3 regions of the Exiguobacterium sp. HSB13 genome follow, and region 3 is predicted to be linked to each of the others. Evidence: predicted binding sites of a transcription regulator. Region 3 holds the regulator's gene; each other region holds the start of a gene.
The links. Region 3 encodes Rex, which represses fermentation and respiration genes when NADH is low (regulators of the CRP and FNR family bind a similar motif). Its sites were predicted from a motif close to TTGTGAAATATTTCACAA; they were not measured.
Positions count from the first base shown of each region.

Region 1: a site for Rex is predicted at 3,535-3,552, ahead of adhE (bifunctional acetaldehyde-CoA/alcohol dehydrogenase). Genes of this name have one in related genera too.
Region 2: a site for Rex is predicted at 3,013-3,030, ahead of cydD (thiol reductant ABC exporter subunit CydD). Genes of this name have one in related genera too.

Region 1 is NZ_JBUZOM010000001.1:559,054-564,866, forward strand. It holds gene ACZGCQ_RS02855 (hypothetical protein) at 1-339, opposite strand, end outside; gene uptA (undecaprenyl phosphate transporter UptA) at 398-991, opposite strand; gene ACZGCQ_RS02865 (Na+/H+ antiporter family protein) at 1,115-2,434, opposite strand; gene ACZGCQ_RS02870 (beta-class carbonic anhydrase) at 2,750-3,301, opposite strand; gene adhE (bifunctional acetaldehyde-CoA/alcohol dehydrogenase) at 3,638-5,813, shown strand, end outside.
Region 2 is NZ_JBUZOM010000002.1:40,156-45,968, forward strand. It holds gene ACZGCQ_RS12015 (hypothetical protein) at 1-643, opposite strand, end outside; gene ypfJ (KPN_02809 family neutral zinc metallopeptidase) at 827-1,669, shown strand; gene ACZGCQ_RS12025 (hypothetical protein) at 1,755-1,922, shown strand; gene ACZGCQ_RS12030 (nuclear transport factor 2 family protein) at 1,984-2,352, opposite strand; gene ACZGCQ_RS12035 (Rrf2 family transcriptional regulator) at 2,375-2,857, opposite strand; gene cydD (thiol reductant ABC exporter subunit CydD) at 3,066-4,796, shown strand; gene cydC (thiol reductant ABC exporter subunit CydC) at 4,793-5,813, shown strand, end outside.
Region 3 is NZ_JBUZOM010000001.1:2,239,421-2,245,233, reverse strand. It holds gene ACZGCQ_RS11705 (DoxX family protein) at 1-30, shown strand, start outside; gene ACZGCQ_RS11700 (flavin reductase family protein) at 50-643, shown strand; gene ACZGCQ_RS11695 (hypothetical protein) at 773-1,213, opposite strand; gene ACZGCQ_RS11690 (ATP-binding cassette domain-containing protein) at 1,195-3,096, opposite strand; gene ACZGCQ_RS11685 (redox-sensing transcriptional repressor Rex) at 3,264-3,923, shown strand; gene ACZGCQ_RS11680 (twin-arginine translocase TatA/TatE family subunit) at 3,923-4,120, shown strand; gene tatC (twin-arginine translocase subunit TatC) at 4,128-4,907, shown strand; tRNA gene ACZGCQ_RS11670 (tRNA-Ala) at 5,013-5,088, shown strand; gene ACZGCQ_RS11665 (S8 family serine peptidase) at 5,313-5,813, shown strand, end outside.

The DNA.
Region 1 (5,813 bases), 1.7 Mb from region 3:
GTCTAGTAAATTCCCTTGAGGATCATAGATAAAGGCATTTGGTAACCACGTTCCATCTACATCGTCGTCACAACGGGAAGCGACGAGTAACAGACGACCGTCCGGAAAGCGGTCGATGAGTGAAAAGTCCACCTCGCTTCTTTTAATCATTGTCGTTTTTCGCCAGTCATCTTTCAATTGATGAATGGAGAGAACGTGTTCATTCCGAGATTCATCGAGGGTTTCTTCGACGATTAAAATATGTCCATCGACGGTGATCCCAGTCGCGACAGGACGACCCGTCCGATAGGATGCAGTCAAACGACGTAATGTAAAATGAGCAAGCGGGGATGTGAGCATGGCAGGACCTCCTGTTTGTTTAAAAAAGCAGTCCGTCGTCAGACAGACTGCTAGTTGTTCAAACCGTTCGTTGACGGCGTTTGTAAATAACGTAGAAGATGATCAAGACGACGGCAGCAATCAGGACGCCGTTCGTATATGGTGCAGCGACTTCCTTGATCGAGCGCCAGTTCGTTCCGAGCGTCTCCCCAAGATACAGGAACAAAATCGACCACGGAATGATGGCAAGCACCGTGTAAAGGGAAAACTTCGTTTGATCCATCTTGGCAAGACCAGCCGGAATTGAGATAGCATGACGGACGACCGGAATAAAACGAGCGCCAAAGATGACACCTTGTCCGTATTTCAAGAACCAACGCTCAGCTAAATCCAAGTGATGCTCTGAGATCAAAACATACTTTCCGTATTTCAGGATAAGGGGACGACCGCCGTAGCGAGCGAACCAATATAAGAATAATTGCGAGAATAATCCACCGATGACGGCAGCGACAATGGCGAGCGGCCAGCCAATCGTTCCTTGAGAAATCATGAATCCACCATAAGAGAGGACGATTTCACTCGGTATGATTTCAATCATCAACCCAAGGGCGATGCCGAAATATCCGAGATCGGCAAGCGAAAGCAAAATCTGGTTGACGACTTGAGATAACACGTTAGACAACTCCTTTGTATCAGTTCATTCCTTTATTTTAGAGAACCGAGGACGAAATGAAAAGGAAAAAAACGGAGACAATTCAAAAGACGAATTCGCGATGGTAGCGAATCCGTCTTCTTTTTATAACACGACCGCAGCGATCGTACCGAAGATGATCAATGGAATGTTGTAGTGCAGGAACGTCGGAATGACCGTTTCACGCATGTGATCGTGCTGACCATCCGCATTTAGACCACTTGTTGGCCCGAGTGTCGAGTCCGACGCCGGGCTACCCGCGTCCCCGAGCGCACCGGCTGTCCCGATGATGGCAATCGTCGCTTCTAAGCTGAATCCGTACTGGATACAAAGTGGAACGAAGATGGCAGCAATGATTGGAACGGTTGAGAAACTTGAACCGATACCCATCGTGACGAGAAGACCGATCAAGAGCATGACGAAGGCGGCGACGAGTTGGGAATCGCCCATCAACGCTTTCGAGTTCTCGACGAGTGGCTCGATATCGCCCGTCTTACGCAAGACGTTTGAGAAACCGTTTGCTGAAATCATGACGAAACCGATGAATGACATCATGCGCATACCACGTGTAATGACGTCATCTGCTTCGCTGAAACGGACAAGACGGAGCAGCAAGAAGAGGATCAATCCAGTCGTCGCAGCGAGAATCATCGATTCTGTCTGCAGTTGAACAATCAATGTTGCAATGACGACGACACCACTTAAAGCAAGCTTTGTTTTTGTGATGACCGGAATTTCATAATCGTCCGGAGCGATATCACGCATCTCATACGTCCGCTCTTTGCGATACGAATATAGACCGATCAAGAGACCGACGACCATCCCAAGTGCTGGAATTGCCATGGCTTCGATGACAGAAGCTCCCGTCGTATCAAGACCATTAGCTTCCAGGTTTTTCAGCAAAATCTGATTAAGGTAGATATCTCCGAATCCGACCGGTAGGAACATATAAGGTGTCACGAGTCCGAACGTCATGATGATTGCGATCCGGCGTCGATCCATCTTTAACTGATTAAACAGACCGAGCAATGGCGGAATGATGATTGGAATGAACGCGATGTGGATCGGCAGAACGTTTTGTGAGCTGATCGCGAGTAACAGAATCGCAAACAAGATGAAGCCTTTTAATTTTTTGACGGAAGCAGCACTTGCGTTACCACGTGAACGCTCAATCAATGCGTGAGCGAGCGCATCCGGTAATCCTGTTTTCGAGAGGGCAACAGCAAAGGCGCCAAGCAGCGCATAGCTCAGGGCGATTTCTGCCCCAGCGCCAAGACCACCAGCAAACGCTTCAGTTGTTTTCGTTAAATCAAGACCACCGACGAGACCGCCGGCAAACGCACTGATGACCATCGCGAGCACGATGTGGACGCGGAAGATCGCTAAGATGAATAGTAAAAAGACGGCAAACAATACGGCGTTTATCATTCAGTAAAACCACACTTTCTTTTGTTATCACTGCACTATACTAAAGTATCTTACAGCCATGTTGGAATGCTGTCAAGAGTAAAAGTCTGACCTCGTAATCAAAAGATGAATGGTACGCTTATTAGCTCTCCACAAGATGATATATTCTGTTATACCCCTGAGCATGAAGTGAGAAGCGTGTTGATCACTGAGAATGACTCATACGAAAAAACGTGCCATAATTCTCCGTTACGAGAAAATATGGCACGTTTTCTTTAGTTTAAGACGGAATAGAATATGCGAGTCTATTTGCGTTTCTTCTATAAAGAGTGATCAGCAATCGACGACGTCAAGCTTACCAGTACCTGGATCGATGACGAGTCCGTGGACGTTCGTCCCAGGTGGCAGTAATGGGTGATTCTTCACGAGGCTGACTGAGTGAGCGACGCTTTCTTGAACTGACGTGAAGCCACGCAACCATTGATTCAAATCAACCCCGGATACTTCGAGTGTATGAAGAATCTGTTGGTCGATTCCCCGATCCTTCATCTCGTTGATCATGTGGTTAGGATCAATCGTGCTCATGCCACAATCGTGGTGACCGATGACGACGACTTCTTCAGCGCCGAGAGCATACAACGCAACGAGAATCGAGCGCATGACGGAGCCGAATGGGTGCGATAGGATAGCACCGGCATTTTTGATGATTTTCGCATCCCCGTTCTTAAGACCAAGTGCGTGTGGGAGAAGCTCCGTCAAGCGGGCATCCATACACGTCAGGATGACGACCTTTTTATCTGGGAACTTATCCGAGACGAACTGCTCATACTGTTTTTCGGCGACGAATCGCTCGTTGAAGGCTAGCATTTCCTGTACAACTGACATTCAAGTGTCCTCCTTTAGTGGTAGCTCTTAATATGTACCCCATATCAGAATACAAGATGATGAAACGGCTATCAAGTCAGGAAAATGCGAGGTGTGATAAATCGCACACATCTATGTACATGAAGCAAAACGTTGGAAAAGAAGAACGCACAACAGTTGTAAACGCTATCAAAAGTGTGATGGAATTCACAGGATGGTCATGCACAAAACAGGAAAAAGGGGTTATGATTGATTTGTGAAGGAAAGCACAAACTATTGAAAAACAGCTTGGCATTCCTGACATAATGGTTGGCAAATCAAACTCAGATTCGTTCCACGACAGGGAGGAAACCACTCATGGCTGTGAAAGAAAAAACAAAATCGACGGCAACACCGGTCGAACAAGCAGTTGGACAAATCGTTGAAAAAGGGCAACGTGCATTACAAGAATTACTGACATTCGATCAAGAAAAAATCGATACGATCGTCCGGGATATGGCACTTGCCGGACTTGAACGGCACGTCGAACTCGCTCGTCTCGCAGCAGAAGAGACGGGACGCGGTGTCTTTGAAGATAAGATGATTAAAAACATTTTTGCGACAGAATACATCTACAATAGTCTACGTCATGAAAAAACAGTTGGGATTCTTGAAGAAGATGTCCAAAACGGCATCACCTATATCGCTGAACCCGTCGGTGTCGTCTGTGGTGTCACACCGGTCACGAACCCGACATCAACGACGATGTTCAAAGCATTGATTGCAATTAAGACACGCAACCCGATCGTCTTCGCATTCCATCCATCGGCACAACGTTGTTCCGTTGAAGCAGCGAAAACACTCCGCGACGCAGCCATCAAAGCAGGTGCGCCAAAAGACTGTATTCAATGGGTCGAAGAACCATCACTTGAAGCAACGAAAGTCTTGATGAACCATGAAAAAATCGCGATGGTCCTTGCGACAGGTGGAGCGGGAATGGTCAAATCAGCGTATTCAACAGGTAAACCGGCACTCGGTGTTGGACCAGGGAACGTTCCGTGTTACATCGAACAGTCAGCAAAAGTCAAACGGGCAGTCAGCGATCTCGTTCTCTCAAAAACGTTTGATAACGGTATGATTTGTGCGTCTGAACAAGCCGTCATCGTCGACCAAGAGATTTATGCGACGGTTCGTACGGAAATGGAAGCACTCGGTTGTTACTTCTGTACACCGGAAGAAAAACAACGCCTCGAATCACTCGTCATCAAAACCGATACATGTGCCGTCAATGCGGACATCGTCGGGAAACCAGCGACATGGATCGCGGAGAAAGCCGGCATCGACGTTCCGGAAACAACGGTCATGCTCGTCGCGGAACTCGAGCAAGTCGGGGCAGCAGAACCATTGTCTCATGAAAAACTCAGTCCCGTCCTTGGTGCGTACCGTGTTGCTTCGACCGAAGAAGCGTTCACGATTGCTGAACAGATGCTTGAAATCGGTGGTCTCGGTCATACAGCCGTCATTCATACGACGAACGACGACTTGATGACAGCGTTCGGACTCCGCATGAAAGCCTGCCGGATCCTCGTCAACAGTCCATCTGCTCATGGCGGGATCGGTGATCTGTACAACGAGTTGACACCATCACTGACACTCGGTTGCGGATCATACGGGAAAAACTCTGTTTCTGAAAACGTAACAGCGAAACACTTACTCAACGTCAAGAAGGTGGCGAGACGACGCGTGAACATGCAATGGTTCAAGGTCCCTGAAAAAATCTACTTCGAAAAGAACTCCGTTCAGTACTTGCGGTCGATGACTGACGTCTCACGCGTCATGATCGTGACCGATCCAACGATGGTACAGTTCGGGTATGCCGATAAAGTGATTCAAAACTTGCCACAGTCCGTCAGTTACCGGATCTTCGACCAAGTCGAACCAGATCCATCGGTGACGACTGTTCAGACGGGTGCTCAAGCGATGCGTGACTTCAAACCCGACTTGATCATTGCTCTCGGTGGTGGTTCAGCAATGGATGCTGCGAAAGGAATGTGGCTCTTCTACGAACAACCGAACGAAACGTTCTCGAACCTACGTCAAAAATTCCTCGATATCCGGAAACGGGCATATCAATTCCCGGCACTCGGTCGTCAAGCGAAGTTCGTCGCGATTCCGACGACGTCTGGTACGGGTTCAGAAGTGACACCGTTCACCGTCATCACGGATAAAGAGAAAAACGTCAAATACCCGATTGCTGACTATGCGTTGACACCTGACGTCGCAATCGTTGATCCAGAATTCGTCATGACCGTCCCGGCTTCGATCACTGCTGATACCGGAATGGATGTCTTGACGCATGCGACAGAAGCATACGTCTCGGTGCTTGCGAACGACTACACGGATGGACTGGCACTCAAAGCAATCAAGATGATCTTTGAGTACTTGCCACGAGCATATGCGAACGGATCAGACGCCGAAGCACGCGAAAAAGTGCATAATGCGTCAACGATGGCAGGGATGGCATTCGCGAACGCCTTCCTCGGCATCAACCACT
Region 2 (5,813 bases), on a different contig from region 3:
TGAAGGCAAAGACAATCGATAGCCGGGTGATATCAATCCATGTCCGTCGACTCAACCGATCAGACAAGCGAAAACCGGGATCGAGCTGTTCCCGAAACTTTGGGTCGAAGATATTGAAGAACAACATCAAAGCGTAAGGGAAGACGGAATACCCACATAATAGATAGATATGTTGAATCCGCGTGATCACCCACGGATTTAAGGCATAAAATAACGCGGCGATCGCGAAAGCAATCAGTGAGAGATAAGAAAAGTGCTTCGAGACATAAACGGAATGGAGTCGTTTCGTAAAAGCGAACATCGATAAAGCAGAGATCGTCAACAGTCCGATGATGAATGACTTGATCAAGACGGGACCGGACGAGCCAAACAATAGACTGAGTAGATAAAACGGTAGGATGTAGAGAAGTCGTGCGACATTCAGAAGCGTCGTCGTGCTCCAGCGGTTGTTCCATGCCCCATAAATTTCTTCTAAATAGCGATGGGAGGACAGTCCGAAAGATAGATCGCTGAACGTCACCATGCCAGAACGAAACAATGGGAAGCTATAAGCTAAGATGAATAAAAACATACCAGATAGGACGAGGATGTCCTTACGATACGTATACATGAAGTTCTTGAGACGTTGACGGAACGAGTGCATCGGACAACTCCTTTCTGCGAAAATCCGTGTTGAACTTCTTCTCTACAGGAGGACGATATTCCTAGAAATGGATGTACTTATTTTAGCAATGAATACGAGAAGTAACGTCCATCCTAAGACGGAGCGTTACGGACGAACGCTTTCGGGTAAAGACCTACAACGAAACGAGTAGGAGGAAAGCGTATGAAATGGAAGGGAAGAGAACGCAGTTCAAACGTCGAGGATCGACGGGGAATGGGAGGGAAAGGAATTGCCGGCATCGGTGGTGGTGTCGGAATCATCCTGCTGATCGTCATCACCTTGATGGGCGGTAATCCAGCTGAATTACTCGGAGACTTAACTGGCGGGGATCAGCAAAATACGACGTATGAAGAAACAGCACAAGAAAAAGAAGCAGCGGATTTCGTTTCCGTCGTCCTTGCGGATACGGAACGCGTCTGGACGAAAGAATTTAAAGAAGATGGCAAAACCTATAAAAAACCGAAGCTCGTCTTATATACGGATCAAGTCAGTTCGGCTTGCGGACAAGCAGGGAAGTCCGTCGGTCCCTTTTATTGTCCCGGTGATCAGAAATTATACATTGATTTAAGCTTTTATGATGAATTGCAGACAAAGTACGGGGCACCGGGCGATTTTGCGATGGCCTATGTCATTGCGCATGAAGTCGGGCATCACGTCCAGACGTTACTCGGAAAGTCGGACGAGATCATGCCACTTCGAGAGCAAATGAGTGAGGAAAAATTCAACAAGTACCTCGTTCGATTCGAGCTACAGGCGGATTATTATGCCGGCGTCTGGGCACATCACGCGCAAGGCGAAAACTTACTCGAAGAAGGCGATCTCGAGGAAGCGCTGACGGCAGCGAATGCTGTCGGGGATGATACGTTACAAGAGAAGGGACAAGGATATGTCGTACCAGAAAGTTTCACCCACGGCACATCAGCGCAACGAGAGCGTTGGTTCCAAAAAGGCTTTGATAACGGCACGATCGAAGGCGGAGATACATTCAAAGCGAAGAATCTATAAAACGAAGCAACGACAGGCCCTTTTGAAACATCTTCCAGTCCGTTTTCGTATAGAAGAGGGAAGGATTCAAAGGGGAGTGTCGAAGTTGAAGCACATCAGTTTATTTTTGTTGCTGTATACGGCTGTCGTCGTGATGACGTACATCGTGTCACGATTTGCGCCAGACTTGTTGATCTACATGGTCTATTTCGCCATTGCGTCATTACTTGTCATCACGGGCTATTTGTTGAAACGATTCGTGCTGAAGCGCTAAAAATCAAAAAACCTGTGTTCTGCTTGCGCGGAACACAGGTTTTCGTTGTTTAAAAGTAATCTTATGAACGGAACATCGTCGGGTCATCTGGAACGTTCTCCAGGTAAGCGATCCGTCCGTTTTCATCAAGACGTGCGATATCTTTTCCGTCTTGCGTGAAGACACTACCGTCTGCCCGTTTTCCGCAAACTGCCCAGCGTGTTTCATATGTTCCGGGTGTTGTTTCTTCCCAGCCTGCGTACATGTGCTTAATGTCTTGATTCGCCGTGAACACATGACGGACGAACTGTTTCCAGGCGTCGATGCCGTGCTTTGGTTGTCCGTTCAGGACGAACGTGATGTCTGTCGTGAATAAGGAAACGAGATCCTCAAAAGCTTGTGCGTCTGTGCGTGACGCGTCGAATAAGTCGAAATAACGATTCAATACCATAGTAAAAACCTCTTTCTATTCATTAAAGTGTCATCATCCGGTCGGTGATTAACGCATGCAACCGTTCTAAATGTTCCGGTGGACAGGAGGCATCGATCGCTTGACGGATCGAGCCGATCGACTCGCGCTTCAACGTCGATTGCCACGCATCTTCCGCCTCTGTCATCAGATTCGAGAGTAGCCCGATTTCCTGTTCCTGAATTCCCATCAAATCCTCAAAGACACCGCTTGACGCATACAACGTCTGTTTGCCTTCGATTGCCTGATAGACGTCAAAGATTTGAATTTCGTCTGCCGGACGTCGTAAGCGAAAGCCACCTTTGACACCAGGTACGGAATACAACAGATCCGCCTGGACGAGTTTTCGTAAGAGCTTTTGAAAGTAGGTCGGCGAGGCACCGAGTTGCTGACTGATGAATTCACCAGGCAAAACGGCGCGATCCGGAAGAAAGGTCAAGAGCAACATCGCATAGACGGATTGCTCGACCCCGGTTTTCATTTGCATGAGAAGTCTCCTTTTGTTAAACGTGGATAATGTATATCCATAATAGTTTTATTCGAAAGAATTGTCGAGTCATATGCTCTCACAAAACCGTCACACCTTTTCGACAGCATCTGCATGGCATCCCCGTTCCGGATTCGGTATACTAAATGTACGATATGTGAAAATATTCACTAAAAGTCGTTCACACTTTGTGAAAGGACGTTTGTATATGAATCCATTAAAAGGAATCGTTCAGATTCCACGCAGTATTCTCATTCAATTCATCATTGCGGCTTTCCTGATGGGGGTTGCGGTCGTCGGTCAATCGTACGGCATCGTGTTGACGGTCGATCGAATTTTCCTGAAAGAGCAACCGTTTGAAGCCGTCATTCCGTTACTGCTCGTCGTTCTCGGTATGCTGTTGCTCCGGGTCGCCGTGACGTATTGGAACGGTCGTCTCGGTACGACGTTATCGGCACACATGAAGCAGGCACTCCGGGAAGCGCTAGTTGCGAAATACACAGGTCGCTCGGTCGAGATGATGCTACAAGGGCAAGCGGGACAGAAGGTCAGTGTCTTGCTCGATGCCGTAGACGAGATGGACAGCTATTACAGTCAATACTTGCCGAAAGTCGTCCAGACGACAATCGTTCCCTTGATGGTCTTGATCGCGGCATTCAGCTATGACTGGATCACCGGTCTCGTCATGATGATCACGGCACCGTTCATTCCGTTGTTTTACATCATCATCGGCATCATGACGCAAAAGCGGGCCGATGCTCAACTCGAGAAGATGACGGCGTTCTCAGGAACGTTTCTTGATACGTTGCAGGGATTGACGACCTTGAAGTTATTTGGTCGCGCGAAACGACAACGTGACGTCATCGAAAAAAGCAGTCTTGATTTCCGGGATGCGACGTTAACGGTCTTGAAGCTCGCTTTCTTGTCGTCGCTGATGCTTGAGTTCATCTCGATGCTCAGCATGGGAATGATCGCACTTGAGGTCAGTCTGCGCTTGATTCTGTTCCAAAGCATCACCTTCATTCCGGCGTTCCTGATGCTCGTGTTAGCACCAGAGTACTATCTTGCCTTAAAAGAGATGGGGGCTGCCTTCCATACCGGACGCGGTAGTGTCGCGGCAGCGAAACAGATCGCAGCCGAACTGACGGCAGACGATCGTCCCGTTGCCTTCGGTCAATCAGAACTTTCGATGAACCGTCCACCACGAATCGTCTTGGATGAAGTTGATTTTACGTATCAAGAAGGACGTTTTGCCTTACAAGACGTGACACTCGCGATTGAACCATATCAAAAAGTGGCGTTGATCGGTCGCAGTGGTGCCGGTAAGTCGACTGTCTTACAGTTGATTGCTGGACTCGCGGATCCAAAAGAAGGACGGATTCTGCTCGACGGGATTGAGCGCAGTCAGGTGGCGGAAGCAAGTTGGTTCCGTCAGTTGAGCTACATCTCGCAACATCCGTATCTGTATGCCGGAACGCTGGCAGAAAATATCGCGATCGGTGAACTCCGTCAAGCGACACCGGAAGAGATTTTCGAAGCGGCGCAGGCGGCAGGGCTCGAGGAGTTGATTGCGACGTTACCTGAAGGAATTAATACGGTCATCGGAGAAGGCGGACGTGGTCTATCGGGTGGCGAGAAACAGCGCGTTGCGTTGGCACGCGCATTTTTGAAGCGACCGAACGTCATCGTCTTTGATGAACCGACGACCGGACTCGACGTCAAAACAGAGCGACTGCTCCAACAAGCGATCGAACAGCTTGGACAAGCAGCGACGGTCATCACTGTCGCGCACCGCCTGCATACAATCGAGCGCTCGGATCAAATCGTCGTCCTCGACGGCGGACGAATCGTCGATCGCGGCACCCATGATGAACTGCTTGGACGTGATTCGGAATATGCCCGGATGCGGAGCGTCCAGAGAGGGGAGGAAACACGATGAAGGAATTACTAGGAGTCTTTCGGTTGATGGTGAATCAAAAACGCGATATCGCCTGGTCAATCTTCTTCGGTGTCCTCGCCGGGGTGACAGCAGTTGGGTTATTCGCAGCAAGTGGTTACCTGATTTCAAAGGCAGCCTTGTTGCCACCAATCCAGACACTCGCCGTCCTGATTGCCCTGCAAAAAATCTCGAGTCTGACGCGTGCTGTCAGTCGGTATGCGGAACGTTATTATTCGCACCGAGCGACGTTTACGATCCTCAGTGATATCCGGACGTCGTTCTACCGGAGACTCGAGCCGCTTGCACCCGGTATTTTCGGGAAGTACCGAAGTGGGGACTTACTTGCCCGAATCGTTGGGGACGTCGAGAGTCTGCAAAATACGTTTTTACGTGTCCTTTATCCACCGATCGTCTTGTTGCTCGTCTTCTTCTGTACGATCTTTTTCGTCAGTTTCTTCTCGTGGACGATTGCTGGGATTCTATTGCTTGGTCTGATTCTGACCGGTTTCTTGATTCCAGGTTGGTTCGCGTACCGCGAACAACGTTTCGCACGTTCGGTCCGTGTCCGACGCGGTGATCTGTCGACAGAAGTGACGGAGTTGTTCCAAGGCTATCGCGACTTAAAGATTTACCAGCAACTCGATCAAAAAGAACAGGACTTGAATGCCGTCGCAAAACGGTATGTCGAGGAAGAAAAACGGAATGGGTTACATGCTGTTTCGAACCTTGCCTTAAATACGATGGTGACGCTGATCATCTCTTGGCTCGTTCTTGGTGTCGGTGCGTATCTTGTCGCGAGTGGACAACTCGAAGGTGTCTTCCTCGCTTTACTCGTCATGACATCGCTGACGGTCTTTGAGAATGCAGCACCGATGGCGATTTTACCAGGCTTCTTTGAGGATAGCCGGCATGCTGCGAAACGACTCGATGAAGTCGTGACCGAACAAGAAGAGCCAACTTACGACACGTTCGTTCTCGATCAGGTACCATCCTTTGAAACGAACGCGTTGACGTTCA
Region 3 (5,813 bases):
GACTATTCACTCGCTGCACTCATCGGGTGAAGAAAAAGGTGGGTCATTCATGAAGTTCGAGGCATCAACGCTTAGCGCAAAAGACAATTATAAATTACTGATCGGAAGCATCATTCCGCGTCCGATTGCTTTCGTGACAACGCAAGGAGAAGACGGGACGGTCAACGCCGCACCGTTTTCCTTCTTTACGGTCGCTTCAAGCAGTCCGCCGCAACTGGTGATTGCCGTACAACGGACGGATCAGGGGCAGAAGGATACGGCACGTAACATCTTAGCAAAACAAAGTTATGTCATCCATATCGTCAGCGAAGAGATAGTCGACGCAGTCAATGAGACAGCAGCGCCACTTGCTTACGGTAAAAGTGAGCTTGAGCGGACGGATTTGACGCTCGTCGATAGTGACGCGATCGAAGTACCCGGAATCGCGGAAGCGAAAATCCGCTTCGAGATGCGCTTGACGCAACACGTCGAGCTAGAAGGTGCCGATCTTCTGATTGGGGAAGTACTGCGTTATCACGTCGCGGATGAACTCGTCGATTCGTTCCGGATTGACGCAGCAGGCTTGAAGGCTGTCGCTCGTTTAGCAGGGAATGATTATGCGACGATCGGGAAGACGTTTACGATTGCCCGACCGACAAAATGATAGAAGCGTGAATGCTTGATTCATCGTACGATTCGTTTTGATTCAAACAAAAGGAGTGGAGAGACCGGTCTAGCTACCGGAATCTCCACTCTTTTTCTCATGTCGTTCATCTGATTCATCGATCGGACTTCAAGGTTGCGAATCGATTTCGTTTGAAGAGGCTTCAAGACCATGACGTTTACTGTACTGATAGCCATCGAGCAAATAAAAGACGATTGCGAGTGCCCAAATGCCGACACAGCTGATCAAGAAAGCGGTGAGCGGTGAGACACTACCGTAATACGATAGGATCAACGGGTCATTGAGTTCGACGAATAGCTGTGTCGTCAGGAGCGTACAGCATAGTCCTGAGAGTAAACTGACGAAGAGACCGCTCCATGTCTGGATGACGAGACCGATCATACAAGAAATCAGAAGAAACAAAGGAAGCGCAGCATTAAAAGCATCCGGTCGGATGAAGGTGGACACGTAGTCCGCATACATCGGTACGAAATAAAGAATGCCGGATAGCAGTCCTTGAATCAAGTTGATGAAAAAGCTTTTCGTCCGCATCAGTGTTGGTTCTCCCATCGTTCCATCAATTCGAGTAGATCAACATCAATTTGATCACGTTCTGCTGAAAGAGCCGTTGCTTTCGGAATATCATTGAAGACTTCTGGTTCACAGAGTAATTGTTCAATTTCCGCCGAACGCTGTTCGAGCCGTTCGATATCTTGTTCAAGCTGTTCGATTTGCTGACGGCGCTTGCGTTCTTCTTTCTGTGCTTCTTTATCGATCGTCTTCGACGCCGTGACCTTTGCGGCTTTTGCTTCCTCCGCTTCAAGACGAGCAATCTCTTCTTGCTCCGCCTTCTTCTCCGTGTAGTACGAATAATCACCGAGGTATTCCGTCACACCCGCTTCACTCATCTCAATGACGCGTGTCGCGATCCGGTCTATGAAGTAACGGTCGTGAGAGACGAATAACAGCGTTCCTTCGTAGTCGACGAGGGCGTTTTCAAGGACCATCTTCGAATCCAAATCCAAGTGGTTCGTCGGCTCATCGAGGACGAGGACGTTCGTCTTCCGTAGTTTCAGTTTTGCGAGTGCGAGACGTCCGCGTTCGCCACCGGATAACTCATGGACAATTTTGAAGACATCGTCGCCGCTAAACAAGAATTGTCCGAGGACAGAACGGACTTCTTGTTCACGCATCAATGGCCATTCGTTCCAAATCTCATCGATGACACGGTTCCGGTCATTGAGTTCCGCCTGCTCTTGATCGTAATATCCGATCGAGACGCCGGTTCCGAATCGGAAATCACCGAATAGGGGGCGTAAGCGACCGACGAGAACTTTCAAGAGCGTCGACTTTCCGATTCCGTTTGGTCCGACGAGTGCCAGTGATTCACCGCGTTGCAAGCGGAACGTGATGTCTTTTGAGACAGCTTCTTCGTAACCAATCGCCAGTTGATTGACTTGAAGAACATCGTTCCCGCTCTGTTTTTCAATCGGGAAGGACAGGACCGTGCTACGTTCATCCCCATCTGGTCGGTCGAGTCGGTCGACCTTCTCGAGCCGTTTCCGGACACTTTGGGCACGTTTTGTCGTCGTCGCCCGGGCGATGTTGCGTTGAATGAAGTCCTGCATCTTCGCGATTTCTTCTTGTTGCTGTTCGAACTGTTTCATTTCTTGATCGTACAAGGCCGCTTTTTGTTCCAAGTACTTCGTGTAGTTCCCGGTGAACTTACGACAGACATTGCGCGACAGCTCATAGACGACATTGACGACTTGGTCGAGGAAGTACCGGTCGTGTGAGACGATCAGGACGGCGCCACGATAACCGCCGAGGTAACTTTCGAGCCAAGCGAGTGTATCGATATCAAGGTGGTTGGTCGGCTCATCAAGAATGAGGAGCTCTGGTGCTTGCAGAAGCATCTTCGCTAAGGCGAGTCGTGTCCGTTGACCACCGGATAATGTCTGAATCCGGCGCGAGTAATCATCCGGATAAAAGCGCATGCCGTGCAGGACGGAGCGGATATTCGCTTCGAACTGATAACCACCGGCTTCTGAGAAGTCGTGTTGTGCTTGATCGTATGTCTTCAAGAGACGATCGTAAGCGACCGGGTCGTTCAAGATATGCTCCATGCCCATTTCGATTTCCATCCGGCGCAGTGTCCGTTCTTGTTCCTGTAGATGTTCAAAGACGGTCAGCATCTCGTTCCAGATCGTCTCATTCGATTCGAGACCACTGTCTTGTGCAAGATAACCGATTTTGACATCCTTGCCTTTCATGATGTCGCCCGAGTCATGACTGAGTTCACCAGCGATGATTTTGAGCAAGGTCGATTTACCGGCACCGTTTCGTCCGACGAGCGCAATCCGATCCCGCTCTTGTACTTCCAGTTTGATATTTTCTAAAATCGGCTCGACGCCGAATGATTTCGAGAGTTGATTGACTTGTAAGAGTATCATTTCCATCCATCCTTCCACCCTTTAGTCTATCACGAACAAAAGCGCGAGGTCCTGCGGAATATATTATTTGTGACTCTATGTGAAGTGGTTTACAATCAAGGAGAGTAGAAAGCTTTTTGCAAAGATTTGGGTGCCACGATGGATGTGGCCGAAGGGGGAACTGCAGGATGAATGGACCAGACACAAAAATTCCACAAGCGACAGCAAAACGGTTGCCGCTATATTATCGCTTCATCCAAAGTTTATACAATTCAGGCAAGCTCCGCGTCTCTTCTGCTGAGTTAAGCGAGGCGGTGAAGGTTGATTCAGCAACGATTCGTCGCGATTTTTCCTACTTTGGGGCATTAGGGAAGAAGGGGTATGGATATAACGTTCAACATCTCTTAACGTTTTTCCGCAAAACCTTGAATCAAGATGAGGTGACGAATGTTGCCTTAATCGGGGTCGGTCATCTCGGAACAGCGTTTGCAAATTATAACTTTTTAAAGAATAATAGTACTCGGATAGTCGTTGCGTTTGATGCGGACGAAGAGAAGGTCGGAACAACGACGCATGACGTTCCAATCTATCATGTTTCGGACATGAAAGAACAAATCGAAGCGAATCAGGTCGATGTTGCCATCTTGACGGTTCCATCGCAGTTCGCACAGTCAGTAGCGGATGAGTTAGTCGAGTATGGTGTGACAGGCATCCTGAACTTTACGCCAGCGCGGTTGAACGTGCCAGCGAGCGTCCGGGTCCATCACATCGATTTATCGATCGAGTTGCAGTCGTTAGTTTATTTCATGAAGCATTATTCGCAATCAGCTGAAGGAGTGAAATCATAATGGAAAACCTTATCCCGCTCACACTAGGTATCGGACCAGCGAGCATTGGATTAATCGCGGTCGTCGCGTTGATCATCTTCGGACCGAAGAAGTTACCAGAATTCGGACGCGCTGCGGGTCAGACATTGAAAGAGTTCAAGAATGCCACGAACGGCATCATGGACGACGATAAAAAGGACGAACCGAAAGAGAAGTGATTGAATCATGACGGTTGATCAAGAGCAAAGCATGACGTCGCACCTTGACGAACTGCGCAAGCGGATCGTCTGGTCGCTTATCATCGTCGTCGTCCTGTTCGCTGTCGCATTTCCGCTCGTCCGACCGCTCGTTCGCTTCTTGCAAGCGGACTTAAAAGAGCTCGGCATCGGTTTGAATGCCTTCAACGTCGCCGATCCTTTAATGTTGTATTTGAATCTTGCGTTCATCATTGCGCTGATTTTAGCGTCACCGTTCTGGATGTATCAACTCTGGGCATTCGTTCGACCAGGACTTTATGACAAGGAGCAAAAAGCGACATTGACGTATATTCCGGTCATCTTCTTTCTATTTTTGGCTGGCGTAGCCTTCTCGTATTTCTGGTTGCTTCCCTTCTTGCTTGAAGTCTCAACGGATCTCGGGAAAGAGCTCGGAATCGAACAAGTCATTGGAGTCGAGAACTACTTCAGTTTCTTAATCCGCTTGACGATGCCGTTTGGTCTTCTGTTCCAATTGCCGGTCGTGACGATGTTCCTGACACGTCTTGGTCTCGTGACGCCATATTTCATGCGAAAGAATCGGAAATATGCGTACTTTGCGCTGTTCGTCGTTGCGGCATTGATCGCACCGCCGGACGTGACGTCACACTTGATGATCTCGGTTCCATTGTTCGTTCTCTATGAGATCAGTATCTTGATTTCTGCGCGGACGTACAAAAAGGTCTTGATCCTCGAGCAACAGGCAGAGCTTGAACGACAGGCGGATTTGATGCGTGAATTGAATAAATGAATCGTGAATTCCTTCCGACGATTTTTGGAAGGGATTCTTTTTTGTGAAAGCGTTCTTTTTATATTGATAAAGCAGTTAGTGATGCGTATACTAAAGATAATTCATGGGGGCTTAGCTCAGCTGGGAGAGCGTTTGGCTGGCAGCCAAAAGGTCGTCGGTTCGATCCCGATAGTCTCCACCAATACCAAATATCCAACTCCTCGAGGCGTCGAGGAGTTTTTATTTTACTCCCAGTTAAATTCCTTAAAAATATAAAATGTCATGAAAAACAAATAAATTAAAAAAATAGACAGATATAAATTGTTTATTTCCATTAAATTCATTAAACTAAATATACAGAATTTTCGTTTAACTGTTTTATCAGTAGTACTACTATGGTTTTACAGAAAAGGGGAAAACGAACGCATGAAGAAGAAGATTGCACTTATGGCAGCCGTCTTAATGACGTCTTCCAATCTAGTCAGTGCGCAAGGTGCACTGTCGTCGCAAGACAAAGCAACGGGTCAAAAACCGCAAGCGCTCTCGCTGAAGAAATCGGGGCAAGAGAAGAACTACAAACAATCGGATAAAGTCCGTGTCGTCATCGAGATGGAAGAGAAGCCGGCGATTCAAATCGCCCAGGCTCAAAACAAGCGGTATAGCACATTGAGCAATGCCGAAAAAGAGTCGATCAAAGATCGCCTCGTCAACGTCCAAAAATCAGTCAAGTCAGCCATCGCTAAAAAGGCGATTCCCGTTACATATAAGGAAAGCTTCACAACCGTCATCAATGGATTCAGTGGTGAAGTCAAGTTCGGGGACATCGAAGACATTAAACAACTGAGCGGAGTCAAGAGCGTACATATCGCCCATGAATACGCGCGTCCGGAAGTTGCTAAAGGTGCAAAGCCAGACATGCTGTACAGC